Regions from separate parts of the Nocardioides kongjuensis genome, predicted to be linked through region 2. Evidence: predicted binding sites of a transcription regulator. Region 2 holds the regulator's gene; the other holds the start of a gene.
What was found. The regulator HrcA, encoded in region 2, represses chaperone genes, less so after heat shock. The targets are predictions, from matches to a motif close to TTGGCACTCGNNNNNNNCGAGTGCCAA.
Positions count from the first base shown of each region.

Region 1: a site for HrcA is predicted at 1,572-1,598, ahead of groES (co-chaperone GroES). Genes of this name have one in related genera too.

Region 1 is NZ_JACCBF010000001.1:5,327,740-5,331,146, forward strand. It holds gene BJ958_RS25590 (MMPL family transporter) at 1-1,490, opposite strand, end outside; gene groES (co-chaperone GroES) at 1,689-1,982, shown strand; gene groL (chaperonin GroEL) at 2,064-3,407, shown strand, end outside.
Region 2 is NZ_JACCBF010000001.1:528,454-531,860, forward strand. It holds gene BJ958_RS02515 (low temperature requirement protein A) at 1-164, shown strand, start outside; gene BJ958_RS02520 (hypothetical protein) at 176-910, opposite strand; gene hrcA (heat-inducible transcriptional repressor HrcA) at 1,090-2,124, shown strand; gene dnaJ (molecular chaperone DnaJ) at 2,136-3,296, shown strand; gene BJ958_RS02535 (16S rRNA (uracil(1498)-N(3))-methyltransferase) at 3,312-3,407, shown strand, end outside.

The DNA of each region.
Region 1 (3,407 bases), 4.8 Mb from region 2:
GCTGCCTTCTCCGCTGCCGGACGCAGGCCCTCGCGTACGTCGTCCAGCGCGTCGTCGGACGACGGGTCGTGCTCGAGCGTGGTCATGAAGATCGCGGTCCTGCCGTCGGGCGCCGGGATCGGGTCGGCGACGTCGCTGACGCCCTTCGCGTCGGCCAGGGCGGCCTTGAACGCCGGGAAGGTCGCGGGGTCGAGCGCCTCGTCGGAATGCAGCACGACCGGGGCGGGCTGGGTCGCGCCGGCGGAGAAGCCGCCCTCCTCGAGGGTCTTCGAGGCCTTCGCGGACTCGATGTTCTTCGCCGAGCTGGACGAGCCGATGTCGAAGGTCGGCGTGAAGCTGAGCGCGAAGATCGAGAGCACCAGCAGGGCACCGCCGGAGACGAGCGCGTAGCGGACCGGGCTGCGGCCGACGGCGTTGCCGATCTTCTCGAACCGCGCACCCTTGGACGCGATCCGCCACTTCTTCGACGGCCAGAAGAAGGCGCGCCCGACGACGGTGGCGAAGGCCGGGATGAGGGTGAGCGCCGCGACGACGGACACCGCGACCGCGATCGCGAGCGACGGCCCGATCGAGCGGAACATGCCGAGCGTCGAGAGGAGCAGGGCCATGAACGCCGCCACGACGGCGCCGCCCGCGGAGGCGATCGCCTCGCCCGCCCGCTCGATGGCGTGCGCCACCGCTGCGCGGTGCTCCTCGCCCTCGCGCAGGCGCTCGCGGTAGCGGAAGACGAAGAACAGCACGTAGTCGGTGCCGACACCGAACAGCACCACGATCAAGATGACCGTCGTCGACGGGTCCTTCTGCAGGCCGAACACCTTGGCGGCGATGTCGATCAGGCCATTGGCCATCGGGGTCATGAACGCGATCACGGCCACCAGGGGCAGCAGCGTGATCAGCACGCTGCGGAAGATGATGCTGAGGAGCAGCACGATGAGGACGACGGTCGCGAGCCCGACGATCGCCTCGGCGTTTCCGCTCGACTGGATCTGGTCGTAGCTCTGGGGCAGGGAGCCGGTCGTCTGTGCTCGCAGGCCCGTGCCGTCGGTCGCCTTCTTCAGCTCGTCGCGCAGGTCCTTGACCTGGTCGAGCTCCTTCTCGTCCTGGCCGGTCACGCCCTCGGCGAGGGCGAGGTTGGAGATCGCGACCTCGCTCGTGGGGGAGAGCAGCGGCTCGCCGGCGGAGGTGAACACCTTCGGCAGGTCGAGGCCCTGCATGATCTCGCCGATCTTCGCGACGTCGGTCTCGGCGAGCTTCGCTCCGTCGGTGCGGTCGAAGACCACGGTCGCGCCGGAGTCGGTCTGGTCGGGGAACGCGTCGGCCATCAACGTGGCCGCCTTGATGGAGTCGTAGGAGTCAGGGAGGAAGTCCGCCTGGTCCGTGGTCGCCTCCACCTTGGGGTGGAACATCACGACGAGGACGGTCGCGACCAGCCACGCGGCGATGACGTACCAGGGGCGACGGGACACGAGACGGCCGAGGGCACCGAACATGCCAGGAACGCTATCGGCGCCCAGGGGGCTCGGGTCAACCGACTTTGGTAGGTCCTCGCCACATCCCGGAGCGGGGTGCCTCTGGCACTCCCTTGCGGAGAGTGCTAGTTTCGTTTCTGGCACTCTCACCGCGAGTGTGCCAGCGCAGGTCACCTGCAGGACACACCCAGACAGTCTTAGAAAGTGGAGGTCGACATCGTGTCGGTCAACATCAAGCCGCTCGAGGACCGGATCGTCGTCAAGCCCCTCGAGGCCGAGCAGACCACCGCCTCGGGTCTGGTCATCCCCGACACCGCCAAGGAGAAGCCCCAGGAGGGCGAGGTCCTGGCCATCGGCCCCGGCCGCGTCGACGACAACGGCAACCGCGTCCCGCTCGACGTCGCCGTGGGTGACAAGGTCATCTACAGCAAGTACGGCGGCACCGAGGTCAAGTACGCCGGCGCCGAGTACCTCATCCTCTCGGCCCGCGACGTCCTCGCGGTCATCGCCTGAGCTGAGTCTCGTACCGCCCGGGACGTCCGCATCCGTGCGTGACGTCCCGGGCGTTCGGCTTTCCACCCAAGGAGTGAAGTAGTGCCCAAGATCCTGGAGTTCGACGAGAACGCCCGGCGCGCCCTCGAGCGCGGCGTCGACGCCCTCGCCAACACCGTCAAGGTGACCCTCGGCCCGAAGGGCCGCTATGTCGTGCTCGACAAGAAGTGGGGCGCCCCGACCATCACCAACGACGGCGTGACCGTCGCGCGTGAGGTCGAGCTGGACGACCCGTTCGAGAACCTCGGTGCCCAGCTCACCAAGGAGGTCGCGACCAAGACCAACGACGTCGCCGGAGACGGTACGACGACCGCCACCGTCCTCGCCCAGGCGCTGGTCCACGAGGGCCTGCGCGCCGTCGCCGCCGGCTCGAACCCGATGGGTCTCAAGCGCGGCATGGACGCCGCCGCGGCCGCCGTGGCCGACGCCCTCAAGGCCGCCGCCCGCGAGGTCGACGACGAGAAGGACATCGCCTCCGTGGCGACCGTCTCCTCGCGCGACAGCCACATCGGCGACCTGCTCGCCGAGGCGTTCGGCAAGGTCGGCAAGGACGGTGTCATCACCGTCGAGGAGTCGAACACCCCCTCGACCGAGCTCGAGTTCACCGAGGGCATGCAGTTCGACAAGGGCTACATCTCGGCGTACTTCGTCACCGACGCCGAGCGCCAGGAGGCCGTGCTCGACGACCCGTACATCCTCATCCACCAGGGCAAGATCAGCGCGATCGCCGACCTGCTGCCGCTGCTGGAGAAGGTCGTGCAGGCCGGTCGTCCGCTGTTCATCCTCGCCGAGGACGTCGAGGGCGAGGCGCTCTCGACGCTGGTCGTCAACAAGATCCGCGGCGCTTTCAACGCCGTCGCGGTGAAGGCCCCGGCCTTCGGCGACCGCCGCAAGGCGATGCTGCAGGACATCGCGGTCCTGACCGGCGGCCAGGTCGTCTCGCCCGAGGTCGGCCTCAAGCTCGACCAGGTCGGTCTCGACGTGCTGGGCCAGGCCCGCCGCGTCGTGGTCACCAAGGACAACACCACGATCATCGACGGTGCCGGCTCGGACACCGAGGTGGCGGGTCGCGTCGAGCAGATCAAGAAGGAGATCGAGGCGTCCGACTCCGACTGGGACACCGAGAAGCTCCAGGAGCGGCTGGCCAAGCTCTCCGGCGGTGTCGTGGTGATCAAGGTCGGTGCGCACACCGAGGTCGAGCTCAAGGAGAAGAAGCACCGGATCGAGGACGCCGTCTCCGCGACGCGCGCCGCGATCGAGGAGGGCATCGTCCCCGGCGGTGGCTCGGCGATCATCCACGCCGCGGCCGCGCTCGACGGCGACCTGGGCCTCACCGGTGAGGAGGCCGTCGGCGTCCGCATCGTCCGCAAGGCCGTCGAGGAGCCG
Region 2 (3,407 bases):
TGACCTGCGGTGGCGCGCTGGTGCTCGCCGCCGCTGTGGGGCTGGCGGCGCTCGGCGCACCGATCGCGGTGTGCCTGGTCGTCGTGGCCGTGGCGCCCGCGGTGGCGATCGCCGGGTTCGAGACGGTCGGGCACCGTCAGCTCGCGCTCGCCCTCGAGCGCTGACCGGCCGGGACTCAGCAGAGCCCGGCGTGCAGCTCGGCGCGCAGCAGCTCGCCCAGGTCCTGCGTGGAGCCGGCAGCGCGGGCGAAGCGGAGCACGCTGCGGTGCGCGCCGGTGGGGTCGACCCAGTGCACCTCGACGCCTTCGGGACGCAATCGCGTGAGCTGCACGCCGACGACCTCGCCGAGGCGCGTGCGCGTCATCGAGGCGACCGCGCGACGCAGCTCGTCCTGGTGGCAGCGGTTGGCGTGCTCGGTCGAGCGCTGGAGGAAGCCGCGGTTGAGGTCGTGCTCGGGGGAGGCGTACGCCGCGAGCGGGACCCGGAGGCGGGTCCGGTCGGGTGCGTCGTCCGGGGCGCTGGCCCGGGAGAGCAGAACGAAGTCGAGCTCGACGCCGATCCGCATCCGGACCTCGTCGCAGCACTCGCACTCCTCGAGCCCGAGCGCCTCGAGGCGTCCGGACAGGGTGAGCGTGGCGTCCCGGTCGGCGGAGCCGGGCTCACCGAGGCCGCTGGCGACGGTGAGCAGGGCGCCGCGCCCGTCCGTCGCCGCGACGGCCAGGGCGGAGTCGGCGGGACAGCTGAGCACCGGGCGGCCGCCGTGGTCCTGCATCTCGAGCGCGTCGTCGTCGAGACCGGCGGTGACGTCGTCGAGGCCGTCGACGACCAGCTGCACCTCGAGCGAGCAGGCGAGGATGCTGCGCGCCGCGGCAGCGAGGCGTCGTACGTCGAGACCGGGGTCGAGCGTCATGTCCGCTCCTTGCAGCTGGGGACCATGAGATTAGGTGAGCCTAACCTACTGGAATCCTGGTGGACGAGGAAGGGCGTGTCCCGCGGGTCCGGGGATTCGACCGGGTCAGGGCTAGGATTGGCACTCCCAGCGGTGGAGTGCCAGGTCCACCGGCGCTCGGCAACGTTCAGGAGGTGGGCATGCAGGAGGAGCGCAGGCTCGCCGTGCTGCGAGCGATCGTCGAGGACTACGTCTCGACCGAGGAGCCGGTCGGTTCCAAGGCGCTCGTCGAGCGTCACCACCTCAACGTCTCTCCGGCCACGATCCGCAACGACATGGCGGCGCTCGAGGAGGAGGGCTACCTGCACCAGCCGCACACCAGCGCCGGCCGGGTGCCGACCGACAAGGGCTACCGGCTCTTCGTCGACCGGCTCTCCACGGTCAAGCCGACCACCCAGGCCGAGCGCCGCGCGATCGCGGGCTTCCTGGAGGGTGCGGTCGACCTCGACGACGTCGTGCACCGCTCGGTCCGGCTGCTCGCCCAGCTGACCCGGCAGGTCGCCGTCGTGCAGTACCCCACGCTCTCGCGCTCCACCGTGCGCCACATCGAGGTCGTGGCACTCACGCCGGTGCGGCTGCTGCTGGTGCTGATCCTCAGCTCGGGCCGCGTCGAGCAGCGCCTGGTCGAGCTCGACGCCGACATCAGCGACGACGAGCTCGCAGCGCTGCGCTCGCGGATCAACCTCGCCGCCACCGGCGAGGTGATCGCCGACGCCGCCAGCGCGCTCCACGCGCTGGTCCCCGGCGCTGGTGACGAGGGCGGTGCGTCGCCCGCGTCGCCCGCCACGACCGCGGTCGTCGAGACCCTGGTCGAGGCGATGAGCGACCACCGCTCCGACGAGCGGGTCGTCGTCGGCGGCACGGCCAACCTGGCCCGCTTCGGCGACAGCTTCGAGACCTCGGTCCGCCCGCTGCTCGAGGCGCTCGAGGAGCAGGTCGTGCTGCTCAAGCTGCTGGGCGAGGCGACCTCCGGCGGCGCGGTGACGGTCCGGATCGGCGCCGAGGGGCCGTACGAGAACCTCGCCTCCACCAGTGTGGTCGCCACCGGCTACGGCCCCGACGACGCGCTCGCCGCGCTCGGGATCGTCGGCCCCACCCGCATGGACTACCCCGGAACGATGGCGGCGGTGCGTGCCGTGGCGCGCTACGTCTCCCGCATCCTCGACGAGAGCTGAGAAGAAGAGAAGTGAGCCAGGACCCCTACGAGCTGCTGGGCGTCGGCCGCGACGCGGACGCCGACACGATCAAGAAGGCCTACCGCAAGCTCGCCCGCCAGCTCCACCCCGACGTCAACCCCGACCCGGAGAGCCAGGAGCGGTTCAAGCAGGTCACCGCGGCCTACGAGGTGCTGTCCGACCCGCAGAAGCGGGCGGCGTACGACCGTGGCGGCGACCCGTTCGGCGGCGGCTTCGGCGGCCAGGGTGCGGGCTTCTCGTTCACCGACATCATGGACGCCTTCTTCGGCGGCCAGGGTGGTGGCCAGGGCGCTGGACGCGGTCCCCGCTCCCGCGTGCGCCGCGGCCAGGACGCCCTCATCCGGATCGAGGTCGAGCTCGCCGAGGCCGCCTTCGGCGTCTCCCGCGAGCTCAAGGTCGACACCGCGGTTCGGTGCACCACCTGTGGCGGCGAGGGCGCCGCGCCCGGCAGCCACGCGGTCCCGTGCGACACCTGCCACGGGCAGGGCGAGGTCGCCCACGTGCAGCGCTCGTTCCTCGGCGAGATCCGCACGCTGCGCCCGTGCGCGGCCTGCCGCGGCTTCGGCACCGTGATCCCCGACCCGTGCCGCGAGTGCGCGGGCGACGGTCGGGTCCGCTCACGTCGTACCCTCACCGTCAAGATCCCCGCCGGCGTCGACAACGGCACCCGCGTCCAGCTCAGCGAGCAGGGCGAGGTCGGGCCGGGCGGTGGCCCCGCGGGCGACCTGTACGTCGAGATCCACGTCGCTCCCCACGAGGTCTTCGAGCGCCACGGCAACGACCTGCACTGCACGGTGTCGGTGCCGATGACGGCGGCCGCCCTCGGCACGACGATCGAGCTGCCCACCCTCGAGGCCGACCTCCCCGAGAGCGAGGACGTCGAGCGGTCCTTCGACCTGCAGGTGCCCACCGGCACCCAGTCCGGTCACCAGGTGCTGCTCCGCGGCCGCGGCGTGCCCGGCCTGCGCGGCGGGCGCGGCGACCTCGCCGTGACGATCGCGGTCGAGACCCCGACCCGGCTCGACCCGCGCCAGGAGGAGCTGCTGCGCGAGCTGGCGGCCATCCGCGGCGAGGAGCAGCCGACCGGTGACGTCCGGCCGGCGCACAAGTCGATGTTCGGCCGGCTCCGCGACGCGTTCACCGCGCACTGATCCCCCGAGCCCCCGATGACGCTGCCGCAGCACCTCGTGCCGTCCCTGGACGGCGTCCGCGTCGGTGACGCGGTCACCGTCGAGGGCGACGAGGCGCACCACGCGGTCGTC